Regions from separate parts of the Plantactinospora solaniradicis genome, predicted to be linked through region 2. Evidence: riboswitches for the same ligand, from Rfam matches in the RefSeq annotation. Region 2 holds a riboswitch; the other holds the start of a gene.
The links. Region 2 has a riboswitch for S-adenosylmethionine ahead of ACFP2T_RS03750 (aminotransferase class V-fold PLP-dependent enzyme). Riboswitches for the same ligand answer to the same signal wherever they lie in the genome.
Positions count from the first base shown of each region.

Region 1: another riboswitch for S-adenosylmethionine. It lies ahead of ACFP2T_RS35595 (ABC transporter substrate-binding protein); the one in region 2 lies ahead of ACFP2T_RS03750 (aminotransferase class V-fold PLP-dependent enzyme).

Region 1 covers NZ_JBHSPR010000044.1:38,513-45,724, reverse strand. The annotation lists gene ACFP2T_RS35610 (ankyrin repeat domain-containing protein) at 1-17, shown strand, start outside; gene ACFP2T_RS35605 (amino acid ABC transporter ATP-binding protein) at 45-827, opposite strand; gene ACFP2T_RS35600 (amino acid ABC transporter permease) at 820-1,620, opposite strand; gene ACFP2T_RS35595 (ABC transporter substrate-binding protein) at 1,684-2,586, opposite strand; SAM riboswitch class I at 2,851-2,943, opposite strand; gene hrpA (ATP-dependent RNA helicase HrpA) at 3,079-7,161, opposite strand; gene ACFP2T_RS35585 (histidine phosphatase family protein) at 7,207-7,212, opposite strand, start outside.
Region 2 covers NZ_JBHSPR010000001.1:806,323-813,534, reverse strand. The annotation lists gene ACFP2T_RS03765 (glycerol-3-phosphate dehydrogenase/oxidase) at 1-1,789, shown strand, start outside; gene ACFP2T_RS03760 (FAD-binding oxidoreductase) at 1,923-3,317, opposite strand; gene ACFP2T_RS03755 (FUSC family protein) at 3,496-4,731, shown strand; gene ACFP2T_RS03750 (aminotransferase class V-fold PLP-dependent enzyme) at 4,769-6,013, opposite strand; SAM riboswitch class IV at 6,113-6,232, opposite strand; gene ACFP2T_RS03745 (PrsW family intramembrane metalloprotease) at 6,257-7,212, shown strand, end outside.

The DNA of each region.
Region 1 (7,212 bases), on a different contig from region 2:
GGTCACAGAGCGACTGACCGGGCGTTGTCCGGTCGGGATTCCGCCTACAGCACCTGGGACAGGAACTGCTGGAGCCGCTCGCTGCGGGGCGCCTCGAAGAGTTCGGCGGGCGGACCGGCCTCGACCACCCGGCCACGGTCCATGAAGACGACCTGGTCCGCGACCTGCCGGGCGAAACCCATCTCGTGGGTGACGACCACCATGGTCATCCCCTGCGACGCCAGATCCGCCATCAGCGACAGCACGCCCTTGACGAGTTCCGGGTCGAGCGCCGACGTCGCCTCGTCGAAGAGCATCACCCGGGGCGACATCGCCAACGCCCGCGCGATGGCCACCCGCTGCTGCTGGCCCCCGGAGAGTCGGCCGGGCCGGACGTCGGCCTTGTGCCGCAGGCCGACCACGTCGAGCTGGTGTAGCGCCAGCTCGGTCGCCTCGTCCCGGGAGAGCTTCCTGAGCTGCCGCAGGGCGAGGGTGACGTTCCGCAGCACCGTCATGTGCGGGAACAGGTTGAACTGCTGGAACACCATGCCGATCCGCTGGCGCAGCGCGTCGGGGTCCTGGTCCAGCACGCTCACCCCGTCGAGCAGGACGTCGCCCTGGTCGGGTTCCAGCAGCCGGTTGATCGTCCGCAGCAGGGTGGACTTCCCCGACCCCGAAGGGCCGATCACGCAGGCGGTCTCGCCGCGTCCGACCTCGAGGTCGATGCCGCGCAGGACCTGGTTGCGCCCGAAGGCCAGGTGTACGTCCCGGGTCGCCACGCTGACCGATTCGTAGCCGGTGCCGGTCAGCGCCGTCCCGACCCCGCTCGACTGGCTACGGTCAGGCATGCGACGCCCCTCTCCCGGTGGCGGGTAGCGCGGTCTCGCCGGCCAGCGCCACCGGATCGTCGGAATCGGAATCGGAGTCCGGGCCGGCGGTCCGCCCGTCCCGTAGCCGCCGGTCGACCCAGTTGACCAGGTGGGTCAGCGGCACCGTGATGGCCAGGTAGAAAATCCCGGCGAGCAGCAGCGCCGACTCGTTGCCGGTGTTCGCGGCGTAGTCCTGGCCGATCCGGAACAGCTCCCGCTGACTGGCGACCAGGCCGAGGAAGTACACCAGGCTGGAGTCCTTGATCAGGGCGATCAGCTGGTTGACCCAGGCCGGCAGGACCCGGCGTACGCCCTGCGGGATGATCACCAGACGCATGGCGGCGCCGTGGGAGAGCCCCAGCGCCCGGGTCGCCTCCAGTTGGCTGGCCTCCACACTCTGGATGCCGGACCGGAAGATCTCCCCGATGTACGCCGCCGCGATCAGCGACAGCGCCAGGATGCCCAACGGGTACGGGTTGGGGCCCCACCAGGCGAGCCCGAGGGGCGCCAACCCGACCCCGATCAGCAGGATGGTGACGGCGGCCGGCAGGCCCCGGAACACGTCCGTGTAGATCCGGGCCGGCCAGCGCAGCCAGCGGGTCCGGGACAGGCCGGCGATGGCCAGGAGCATGCCGAGCAGCGTTCCCAGGATGGCCGAGATGAGGGCCAGCAACAGGGTGTTGCGCAGGCCGACCGTCAGCATCTCGGGCAGTGCCTCGCGCATCGACTCCAGGTCGAAGAACGTTTCCCACAACGTTCTCAGGGTTTCCATCGCCTCGCCTCTGGTCGTCTCGGATCCGTCCGTCGGCAGCCCGCGTCTGCCTTCGCGTCAGAGTCAGCCGGCGGGCGTGGCCGTCGGGGCTGCGGAGGTACCGGCCGGGCCAGCCGAACCGGCCTTGACCGGCGGGTACGCCACGGTGCCGCTACCCGGCTTGAAGGTGTCCGGGATCGGCCGCCCGGGGTAGTACTGGTCCTGGAGCCGGGTCCAGGTGCCGTCCTCGATCACCTGGTCGAGCCCCTTGTCCAGCGCCTCGCGCAGCGCGTCGTTGCCCTTGGCCACCACGAAAGCGGTCGGGGCCGAGCTGAGCTGCTTCTCGACGAGGACGATCTTTCCGGCACTGTCCTGTGCGGACTTCTCGCCGATCTCCGCCGGTGCGATCCAGGCGTCGGCGGTCTTGGCCTTGAGCTGGTTGATCGCGCCGTTGTAGTCCGGCACCCGGACCGGGTCCAGCCCTTCCTTGGTCGCGTAGTCGTCCTGCACGGTGCCCTGCACCACGACCACCCGCTTGCCCTTCAACTCGGCGAAGCTCTTGATCGGCGAGCCGGCCGGTACGTCGAGGCCGAAGTAGCCGAAGTCGTACCCGTTGCCGAAGTCCACGGTCTTCTTCCGGGCCTCGGTGATGGTGATCGACGAACTGCCCGCGTCGAACTTGTGATTGTTGACCTGCGACAGCAGTGCCGAGAAGTCCGTGCCGACGAACTCGACCTTCAGCCCCAACTTGCCGGCGACGGCGGTCATCAGGTCGTTGTCGAATCCGGTGAACTTGCCGTCCTTCAGGTACACGTTCGGCGGGGCGTCGGTCAGGGTGCCGACCCGCAGGGTGCCGGGCTGTAGCAGGTCGTACGGATTCTCGGCCGCATCGCCGGACGAGCCGCCGCCGCAGGCGGCAACGGCACCGAGCAGCGCGAGGGCGGCGACTCCGGAGAGCAGGCGGGCGGAAACAGCGGTGATGCGCATGTGCGGAAACTCCATGAAATGTCCGGCGGCAGGTACGCCGACGGCTGCCACGGTCGGTGGACGGCCACGGGCAGCGACGACGGTGCCGCCGGGAAGGGTGGTTGCGAGAAGCGGCCGGATACCCGCCGACCGGCGGCTGCGGTCAGTCCTGGCCGGGACAGAGCATGGTGCTGGTCCGGCAGAGATCCACATGTCGACGCCACCGATGCCAGGTGACGTGGAGCCGGCTGGACCGCTCGGCACGCGACGTACGCACTACAGGTACCTCCATCGATCCTGGCGGTAGCACCCGCACCCACGGTCGGGGGGTTGCTGCGACGTCAACGAGCCAGGTCTCTCGGTCGCTCTGGATGGCCGGACCCGAGCATAACGACCCCGGCACCGGACACCCAGCTATCCGGCCCCGCCTGTGGCGCGGGCCACGTGGGAGGGGGTGTTACGTGTTAAGAAGGGGCCCTTCTTCTACAGAAAGCGATAAGAAGGGGCCCTTCCTTACACCTCGGCGAGGTCCATGGCGCGGTAGATGCGCTGTTCGGAGATGGGGTAGGGAGTGCCGAGGGCCTGGGCGAAGACGTTGACGCGTAACTCCTCGATCATCCAGCGGATCTGTCGTACGGCGTCGTCGTTGCGGCGGGGTGGGGGGAGGGTGGCGAGCATGTCCCGGTACTCCTGCTGGACCTGTTCGATCCGGGCCTGTTGTTCCCGGTCGCGTTGCGGGTTCTGGGGGAGCCGGTCGAGGCGCCGTTCGATGGCGGTGAGATAGCGGGGCAGGTCGGCCAGCCGGGCGTAGCCGGTCTCGGTGACGAAGCCTCGGTGCACCAGGGCGGAGAGCTGGGCCCGGATGTCGGTGAGCGCGGCGACCAGGGGCAGGCTGTTGGTCCGGGCCAGCCGTTGTTCGACGGTGTAGGCCGTGGCGAGGATCCGACGTACCCGTTCGGCGACCTCGATCGTGGTGTCGACCAGGTCGGCCCGGACCCGGTCCCGGAGCGCGGCGAAGCCGTCGGCGTCCCAGGCCGGGCCGCCCGCGTCGGCGATCAGTTTGTCGACCGCCGCGTCGGCCACGTCGTCGAGCAGGTCCTGCACGTTGCGGTGCGGGTTGCGGCTCAGCGCCAGCTTGGCCTCGTTGGAGAGTCGGCCCTGGAGGAACTTCGCCGGTGCGGCCAGGCCGAGCCGGAGCAGGCGGCGGGTGCCGGCCCACATCTGGTGCCGTTGTTCGGCCTCGGACTCGAAGACCCGTACCGCGACGCTGTCCCCCTCGTCCACCAGCGCCGGGTAGGCGGTGACAAGGTAGCCGGCCCGGTTCTGTTCGATGGAGCGGGGCAGGGTGCCGAGGCTCCACTCCCGTAGGCCCTGCCGTTCCACGTCGGGCGCGGCGGCGGCCACCATCTTGCGTACCTGGGTGGTGAGTTGACGTTGCAGCGCCGGCAGGTCCTTGCCCTCGGCGACGGTCTTCTGCTCGTCGCCGATCACCCGGAAGGTGGGTCGCAGGTGCGCCGGCAGCCGGTCGACGTCCCAGGCGTCCCGGGGGACCGTGACGCCGGTCATCCGGCGCAGTTCCCGGGTCAGCGCGTCGAGCAGCGGCTCCCGGCCGGGCGTGATCGCGGCCAGCGCCGCCCGCGCATAGTCCGGCACCGGGACGAAGTTCCGGCGTACGGCCTTCGGCAGCGACCGGATCAGCGCGATGACCAGCTCTTCGCGCAGCCCCGGTACCTGCCAGTCGAAGTCCTCCGCGGTCACCTGGTTGAGCATCGGCAGCGGGATGTCGATCGTCACGCCGTCGGTCTCGGTGCCCGGCTCGAACCGGTACGTCAGCGGCAGCGCCACCCCGTCCGAGTGCCACTCGTCGGGGTAGTCCGCCGCGTCGATGCCGCCCTTGCCCTGGTTGACCAGCATCTGGCGGTCGAAGGTGAGCAGTTCGGGCTGGTCCCGGCGGGTCCGCTTCCACCAGGCGTCGAAGTGCCGGCCGGAGACGACGTCGGCGGGCAGCCGCTGGTCGTAGAAGGTGAACAGGGTCTCGTCGTCGACCAGGATGTCCCGGCGCCGGGCCCGGTGTTCCAACTCCTCGACCTCGCCCCGCAGTGCCCGGTTGTCGTGGAAGAACCGGTGCGGGGTCTGCCAGTCGCCCTCCACCAGCGCGTGCCGGATGAACAGTTCGCGGGACAGCGCCGGGTCGATCCGGCCGAAGTTGACCTTGCGGCCGGCGACCAGCGGGATGCCGTACAGGGTGACCTTCTCGTACGCCACCACGGCGGCCTGCTTCTTCTCCCAGTGCGGCTCGCTGTAGCTGCGTTTCACCAGGTGCTGGGAGAGCGCCTCGACCCACTCCGGCTCGACCCGCCCGGCGACCCGGCCCCACAGCCGGGACGTCTCGACCAGTTCGGCCGCCATCACCCAGCGCGGCGGCCGGCGGAACAGTGCCGAACCGGGGAAGAGGCCGAAGCGGGCACCCCGGGCGCCGAGATACTCGTTCTTCTGGGCGTCCTTCAGGCCGACGTGCGAGAGCAGCCCGGCGAGAAGGGACTGGTGGATCCGATCCGTGTCGATATCGTTCGCCGGCTGGTCGGTGCCGCCCTCCGCGCTGTCGTCCGCCGGCCGTTGGCTGCCGCCGCGCCGGCCGTCGTCCGTTCGTTGGTCGGTGCCGGTGGGCCTGCCGTCCGTCGGCCGGGCGGCCATGCTGCGTAGTACCTGCCGGAGCTGGCTGTTGATGTCCTGCCACTCCCGCACCCGCAGGTAGTTGAGGTACTCGGCCTTGCACATCCGGCGGAACGCGCTGGACGACAACTCCTTCTGCTGGTCCTTGAGGTACCGCCACAGGTTGAGCAGCGCCGCGAAGTCCGACTCCTTGTCGGTGAACCGGGCGTGTGCCTGGTCGGCCTGCGCCTGCTTGTCGGCGGGCCGCTCCCGGGGATCCTGGATGGACAACGCGGCGGCGATCACCATCACCTCGGCGGCGCAGCCGTTCCGCTCGCCCTCCAGCACCATCCGGGCCAGCCGGGGATCCACCGGAAGCTGGGCCAGCCGACGGCCCAGCGGAGTCAGCCGACGGACGGGTTCGTTCCCGGTCGCCGCCTCCAGCGCGCCCAACTCCTGCAACAGGGCAACCCCGTCGGCGATGTTGCGCCGGTCCGGCGGGTCGATGAACGGGAACGCGGCGATGTCGCCGAGCCCGATGGCCGTCATCTGGAGGATGACCGAGGCGAGGTTGGTACGGAGGATCTCCGGGTCGGTGAACTCGGGGCGGCCGAGGAAGTCCGGTTCGTCGTACAGCCGGATACAGATCCCGTCCGAGGTACGCCCGCAGCGTCCCTTCCGCTGGTTCGCCGACGCCTGCGAGACCGCCTCGATCGGCAGCCGCTGCACCTTCAGCCGGTGGCTGTACCGGGATATCCGGGCGGTACCGGGGTCGACGACGTACTTGATTCCGGGAACCGTCAGCGAGGTCTCGGCGACGTTGGTGGCCAGTACCACCCGGCGGGCCTGGTGTGCCTGGAACACCCGGTGCTGTTCGGCGGTCGAGAGCCGGGCGTAGAGCGGCAGGATCTCCGTCCCGCGCAACCCCGGCCGGTTCTGTACCAGCTTGGCCAGGGCGTCGGCGGTGTCCCGGATCTCCCGCTCCCCGCTGAGGAAGACCAGGATGTCGCCGGGCCCCTCGGCGGCCAGTTCCTGTACCGCGTCGCCGATCGCCTGGACCTGGTCCCGGACGTTGTCCGAATCGTCGTTGGAGTCGTCGGAGTCGTCCGAATCCGCCACCTCGACCAGCGGCCGGTAGCGGACCTCCACCGGGTACGTCCGGCCGGACACCTCGACGACCGGCGCCGGCTCGGCCTCGGTCCCGAAGTGCCGGGCGAAGCGGTCCGGGTCGATCGTCGCCGAGGTGATGATCACTTTGAGGTCCGGCCGGCGGGGCAGCAACTGCCGGAGATACCCGAGGATGAAGTCGATGTTGAGGCTGCGCTCGTGCGCCTCGTCGATGATCAGCGTGTCGTACTGCCGGAGCATCCGGTCCTGCTGAAGCTCGGCGAGCAGGATTCCGTCGGTCATCAGCTTGACCAGCGTCCCGTCGCCGACCTGGTCGGTGAACCGGACCTTGTACCCGACCGCCCCGCCCAGTTCGGTGCCGAGTTCGTCGGCGATCCGGTCGGCCACGGTCCGGGCGGCCAGCCGTCGGGGCTGGGTGTGCCCGATCAGGCCACGTACGCCCCGGCCCAGTTCGAGGCAGATCTTGGGTAACTGGGTGGTCTTGCCGGACCCGGTCTCGCCCGCCACGATCACCACCTGGTGGTCCCGGATCGCGGCCAGCAGGTCGTCCTTCTTCTCGCTGACCGGCAGCCCCGCCGGGTAGGTGACAACCGGCACGGCGGCCCGGCGGCGGGTCAGCCGCTGCTCCGCCGAGGCGATCTCGGTGGCGATCTCGGTGGTGGCGGCCTCGCGGCGGCGCGAGTCGCGGATCTTGGGTATCCCGTCGATCCGCCGCTGGATGCGGCGCTGGTCCCGGAACATCAGCTCGGGCAGCCGGGCCCGGAGCTCGGCCAGGTCGGCGGCGGGTGCGGCGGGGGCGGGTGGCGTCGTGTGCATGTCGTCGCCAAGGATAGGCAGGCCGGGGCGGCGGATGCCCGCGAGTTATCC
Region 2 (7,212 bases):
CTCGCCGTCCCGCCGTAGCGCCGACCTGCGTCGGCTGCGCGGTGAACGGTTCGACGTGCTCGTGATCGGCGGTGGAGTGACCGGTGCCGGTGCCGCCCTCGACGCGGCCTCCCGTGGCCTCAAGGTTGCTCTCGTCGAGGCCCGCGACTACGCGTCCGGAACCTCCAGCCGATCCAGCAAGCTGATCCACGGCGGCCTGCGCTACCTGGAGCAGTTGGAGTTCGGCCTGGTCCACGAGGCATTGACCGAGCGTGGCCTGCTGGCCACCCGGCTCGCACCCCACCTGGTCCGCCCGGTGCCGATCCTGGTCCCGCTGCCACCCGGTGGCGGCCCCACCGCGCTACCCGGCCGGGCCTGGCGACGGTCCTACTACGGCGCCGGAGTGGCCGCGTACGACGCCTTCGCCGGGGTCTTCGGCGGCGGGCGCGGCATGCCGCTGCACCGCCACCTCACCCGGGAAGGCGCCCGCCGGATGTTCCCGAGCCTGCGTGCCGACGCGATCGCCGGTGCCATCCGGTACTACGACGGCCAGGTCGACGACGCCCGCCTGGTGGTCACCCTCGCCCGCACGGCGGCCAGCCTGGGCGCGGCGATGGTGACCAGCGCCCGGGTCGTCGGCCTGACCCGGCAGGCCCGCGAGGTCACCGGGGTACGGGTCCGGGACATGGAGGCGCCCCCCGGGACCCCCGAGGCCGAGTTCGAGGTACGGGCCCGCACCGTCATCGCCGCCACCGGCGTGTGGAGCGACGACATGTCGGAGCTGCTCGGCGACGTCGGAGTACGCCGGGGACTGCGGGTACGCGCCTCCAAGGGAGTGCACGTGGTGGTGCCCCGCTCGGCGATCACCGGCGAGGCCGGGCTGATCCTGCGTACACCCAGTTCGGTGCTGTTCGTGATTCCGTGGGGCGGGCACTGGATCATCGGCACCACCGACACCGACTGGCGGCTCGACCGGGCCCATCCGGCGGCCTCCGCCCGGGACATCGACTACCTGCTCGACCAGGTCAACACCGTACTGGACCGGCCGCTGAGCACCGACGACATCGAGGGCGTCTACGCCGGGCTGCGCCCGCTGCTCTCCGGCGAGGCGGACTCGACCTCGAAGCTGTCCCGGGAACACGCGGTCTACGAGCCGATGCTCGGACTGCTGCTGGTGGCCGGCGGCAAGTACACCACCTACCGGGTGATGGCCGCCGACGTGGTCGACCGGGCGGCCCGCCGGCTCGGCGGGGTACGCCCCTCGCGTACCGCCGACCTGCCGCTGCTCGGTGCGGACGGCTACGGCGCGCTGTGGCGGGACCGGGCCGACCTGGCCCGCCGGCACGGGATACAGGCCGGCGTGGTCGAACACCTGCTGGAGCGGTACGGCAACCTCACCACCCACCTGCTCGGGATGGTCGACGCCGACCCGCTGCTCGGTTCGCCGCTGGCCGGGGCACCGGAATACCTCGCCGCCGAGGTGGCGTACGCGGCCCGGGCCGAGGGTGCACTGCATCTCGACGACGTGCTGACCCGGCGTACCCGGATCTCCTTCGAGACCCCGCACCGGGGCGTGGAATCGGCGGGACAGGCCGCCGAGATCATGGGCCGGGTGCTCGGGTGGGACGCCACGGTGCGCGCCCGTGAGGTCGAGCACTACCTGGCCCGGGTGGAGGCGGAACGGCAGTCACAGCGGATGCCCGACGACGCCACGGCCGACGCGGCCCGGGTCGGTGCCCCGGACGTACGCGGCTTCGCGGCCGACCGGAGCGCCGACGCCGGAATGGGCGGGGTGGAACTGCCCGGCTGACCCGGATCGGCACGGTCGGCCACCAGCCACCGGCCACCATCGGGGGCCCGGCGTTCGAGAAGGCGCAGGACGACTACAACGACAGCGGGGGCGGTGCCCCGCAACCTCCGTACCCCGGAGCAGACCGCCAGGTTCAGAGGACCTTGCCGGGGTTGAGCAGGCCGGTCGGGTCGAGTGCGTCCTTGATCGCCCGGTGCACCCGCACGCCCACCGGCCCGATCTCCCGGGCCAGCCAGTCCCGTTTCAGCAGCCCGACGCCATGCTCCCCGGTGCAGGTGCCGCCGAGGGACAGGCCCAGCTCCATGATGGCGTCGAAGGCCGACCGGCCGCGTTCGAGGCTGGCCAGGTCGGCCCGGTCGACCACGATGTTCGGGTGCATGTTGCCGTCCCCGGCGTGCCCGACCACGCCGATCGGGATGTCGTACTCGTCGGCGATCCGGGCCACCCCGTCCAGCAGCGCGGCGAGCGCGTTCCGGGGTACCGCCACGTCGTCGATGATCAACCCGCCGTTCCCGCCCGGGTAGGTCTCGGCGGCGAACCGTTCCATTGCCGGATGGGCCAGCCGGCGGGCCTGGAGCAGCGCGGCGGCCTCCTCCGCGTCGGTGGCCGCGAAGACCTCGTCGGCACCGCTCGCCGCACAGACCTCGGCCAGCCTCGCCAGATCGGCGGCGGCCCGGGGGCCGGTGTCGGCGGCGGCCAGCAGCAGCGCCCCGGCGTCGGTACGCAGTCCCATCGGCCGGTACGCCTCGATCGCGCCGAGATGGGTCCGGTCCAGCAGTTCCAGCAGGCTCGGGCTGAGCCCCTGCGCGGAGATCCCGGCCACCGCCTGCCCGGCGGCGGTCGTGGACGGGAAGACCGCGACCAGGGTCAACGACTCCTCGGCGGCCGGACGCAGGGACACGGTCACCTCGGTGATGACGCCGAGGGTTCCCTCCGACCCGACGAAGAGCCGGGTCAGGTCGTACCCGGCGACTCCCTTCGCGGTACGCCGTCCGGTGCGCAGCACCTCGCCGGAGGCCAGCACCACCTCCAGGCCGATCACGTACTCGGTGGTGACGCCGTACTTCACGCAGCACATCCCGCCGGCGTTGGTCGCCACGTTGCCGCCGATGGTGGACGACTCCCAGGAGCCGGGATCGGGCGGATACCGCAGGCCGTGCTTGGCGACCTCGGCGGCGAGGGCGGCGTTGACCACCCCCGGCTGGACCACCGCGATCCGGTTGACCGGATCCACCTCCAGGATCTCGTCCATCGCCACCGTGGAGAGCAGCACGGCTCCGTCGACCGCGTTGGCGGCGCCGGCCAGCCCGGTCCGGGCTCCCTGCGGTACCACCGGGGCGCCGTGCGTGGCCGCGGCCCGGAGCACGGCGACCACCTCGGCGGTGTCGCGCGGCCGCACCACCACCGCGGGCATCCCGGCAGCGCAGAGGTCCGCCTCGTCGCGCTGGTGGCCGCGGAGCAGGTCGGGGTCGGTCAGCACGGCAGCGTCGCCGAGCACGGCCCGCAGGTCGTCGAGAAGATCCGGCATGCCAGGCAGGCTATCCGCCGGGCGACTACGTCGACCAGCGGCGTGTCAGGCGTTAAGAAGGGGCCCTTTATATGCAGAAAGCGATAAGAAGGGGCCCTTCCTTACCGTGGTTCGGGGGGTTCGGAAGAGGGTAGTCCCCGCCATGCGCTCCGTCCGTGACACCGTGGTCAAAACGCCCTTGGAGGTGGATCGGGAGCGTATCGCCAAGCTGGCGAAGGAGGCGAAGAAGCGGTCCCGGGCCACCCTGCGGGACCGCTGGCACGCGGTGCAGTTCAATCTGGTGCTCGCGCTCCAGGCCGCGGTCGCGGCGGCGTTGGCCTGGGTCGGCTCGCACGAACTGCTGGGCAACCCGTCGCCGGTCTTCGCGCCGATCTCCGCGATCGGCACGCTCGCCTCCTCGGTCGGACAGCGGTTCCGCCGGACGATCGAGCTGATCCTCGGGGTCGCGGTCGGCATCGGTCTCGGCGACGCACTGGTCCTGGGCGCCGGCACGGGGCCGTGGCAGCTCGGCCTGATCGTCTTCCTCTCGATCGTGGTCACCATTTTCCTGGGCGGTGGCCCGGCGGTGGTCACCCAGGCGGCGGCGACCGCGGTGCTGATCGTCACCGTCACACCCGCCTCGATGGAGAACATCGAGTCACCCCGGGTCATCGACGCGCTGATCGGCGGCTTCGCCGGACTGGTGGTCATCGGGCTGGTACTGCCGCTCAATCCGCTCCGGGTGGTGGACCGGGCGGCCCGACCGGCGCTCGGCCGGCTCGCCGAGGAGTTGAGTGAGACCGCCGAGGCGCTCAAGAGCCGGAACGCACACCGGGCCCAGGCGGCCCTGGACCGGCTGCGTCAGGTGGAGGATCACATGCAGGGCTTCGTCGAGGCGCTGGAGGGTGGTCGGGAGACCTCCATCCTGGCCCCGGTGCGCTGGCACCGTCGGGGGGCGCTCACCCAGTACGTGGAGAGTGCCGAGTACATCGAGCACGCCGTACACAACAGCGGAACCCTGATCCGGCGGGCGGTCACCGCGCTGGAGGACGAGGAACCGGTGCCGGAGGAGATGTCGGCCGCGGTGGCGCTGCTGGCCGAGTCGGTACGACTGCTGCGCAAGGACCTCGGCCTCGGCGTACGGCCGGAGGCCGCCCGTGAGCAGGCGCTTCAGGCGATCGGCCAGGCCGGTCGGGCGTACGCGGAGGGGGTCGGGTTCTCCGGCAGCGTGGTGATCGCGCAGGTGCGCACCACGGGCAGCGACATACTCCGGGCCACCGGGATCGAACGGACCGAGGCGAACCGCCTGGTACGGCGGGCAGCGGGCGGCCATGCCGGTGAAGCCGCCGACGACGCGCTCAAGGATCCCGGCGAGCGGGCCTCGGACGCGCCGTCGGACACGCCGTCCTCGGAGGCGCGGACCGCACGGTCGTAGCAGCCGCCACCGCCGCGTGGCCGGGGCGGACCGGCCGTCAGCGCCGCGTGGCCAGGGCGGTCAGCAGGCGGTCCACCTGCCGGGTCGTGCTGCCCAGCCCGATGCTCGCGCGCAGCGCGGTCGGCGGCAGGTCGGCCCGACCGCTCCGGATGGCAGCCTCGGTGAGCAGCCGTCGGGCCAGCGGGTGGGCACAGAAGAGGCCGTCCCGCAGCCCGATCTGCCAGCGCCGGGCCAGCTCCGCGGCGACCTCCGCCGAGTCCCGGCCGGCGACCACGAACGAGACGATGCCCACCCGGGGCGCGTCCGCGTCGAAGGTACGCAGTTCGAGCACGTCCGGGTTGGCGGCGAGACCGGTGCGCAGGTGGGCGAGCAGGGCCTGCTCACGGGCGTGCAGCGCGGAGCGGTCCGTGCCCGTCAGCGCCTCGCAGACGGCGGCCAGCGCCACCGCGCCGAGCAGGTTCGGGGTGCCCGCCTCGTGCCGGCCGGGCCCGTCCGCCCAGCCGATGTCGTGAGTGGCCGCCCCGACCGTGCGGGTGGCCCCGCCACCGGCGAGGTACGGCGGCGCGGCGTCCAGCCAGTCCGCCCGCCCGGCCAGTACGCCGACCCCGAACGGCGCGTACAGCTTGTGTCCGGAAATGGCCACATAGTCGACTGCGAGGGCGGTGATGTCCACCTCGGCGTGCGGGGCGAGTTGGGCGGCGTCCAGCGCGATTCGCGCGCCGTGCCGGTGGGCGGCGACGGCCAGGTCGGCGACCGGCCAGCATTCCCCGGTGACGTTGCTGGCCCCGGTCACCGCGACCAGGATCGGCGCGCTGCCGTCGGTGCCCCGGCGCAGTTCGCGCAGTGCGGCGTCGACGGCCCGTACCGCCGCGCCGGCCGAGCCGGGCACCGGCAACCGGACCGTGTCGACGGGCCACGGCAGCAGGTTGGCGTGGTGCTCCGAGGCGAAGGTCACCACCTTGCCGCCCGGCGGCAGGGCCCGGGCCAGCAGGTTGAGCGCGTCGGTGGTGTTCCGGGTGAAGATGACGTGGTCGTCGGGGCGTACCCCGAGGAAGTCGCCGACTTGTTGCCGGGCCCGCTCGTAGGCCAGGGTGCAGCGCCGGGACAACGCCCCGGCGCCCCGGTGCACGCTGCCGTACCAGGGCAGCAGTTCGGCCACCGCGTCCGCCGCGGCCCGCGCGCACGGCGCGGTGGCGGCGTAGTCGAGGTTGACCTGTCCGGGTACGCCGAGCACGTCCAGCGGTCCGCGACCGGCCGCGGCCGGGCCGGCCGGTACGGGCACGGCGACCGGCCGCGCGGGAACGGTACGGGACACGGGTGCGACGGTGGTGCTCACCGGGTTACCTCCGGGATCCAGGGACCCCGGAGTGGGTGGAGACGGGGTCCGCGCTTGCCCGGTGCGGCATGCACCGAGCCCGGTCATCACCCGGGGCACCCCACCGCGAACTCGACGAGGGTTGCCGGCCAGCAAGCCGGGGCTTGGACGCTGGCACTCGTGACCTGCGAGCGAGCATACCCGGACCGGATGTGGTCGGACCAGCCTGTCCGGGGTGACTACGCTGACCACATGGCCGACACCCCGCCCGGTGCGGCGGCGCCCCAGTCGCCGGCACCGACTCCACCGTGGTCGCCGCCCACGCTGTCCCCGGCGCCCCAGCCGCCGCCGCCCGATCTTCCGGCGGTGAAGGTGGCGGGGCAGCGGCAGGGGTTGAGCGTGCAGCGCCTGTCGGTGATGATCGGCGCGATCCTGCTGATCGCCGTCTGCGCCGTGCTGATGCTGCTCGAACTCGGTGAGCCGGCCGGCGTCACGCCGCTGGTGATCGGGCTGGTCGCGGCGGTCCTGCCGGTGCCGGTCCTGGTCGCCTGCTTCCTCTGGCTCGACCGGTACGAGCCGGAGCCGATCAAGTACCTGCTCTTCTGTTTCGGCTGGGGCGCGGCGGTGTCGACCTATTCGGCGCTCCAGGTCAACACGTTCGCGGCCGACGTGGGACTGCCGGTTCCGCTCGTCGGGGTGCTGGTGGCGCCGTTCATCGAGGAGCTGACAAAGGCCCTCGGTCCGGTTCTGCTGCTGATCTACCGGCGCCGGCAGTGGTCCGGCATCACCGACGGCATCGTCTACTGTGGCCTGTCGGCGGTCGGGTTCGCCATGGTGGAGAACATCCTCTACCTCGGCCTGCACGGCTACGCCGACGGCGCCGACCAGTACGGCCCGGCCACCGGCGCGCAGAACGTCTTCGGGATCTTCATCGTGCGGGTCCTGATCACCGGCTTCGCCCACCCGCTGTTCACCTCGATGACCGGCGTCGGGCTCGGAATCGCCGCCCGCGCCGCCGACATCCGGATCCGGATCCTCACCCCGTTCGCCGGACTGCTGCTGGCGATGATCCTGCACGGCACCTGGAACCTGACGGCCACGCTTGTCCAGGAGACCGGCGAGGAGTTGATCCTGCTCTACGGGTACATCAGCCTGATGGTGCCGAT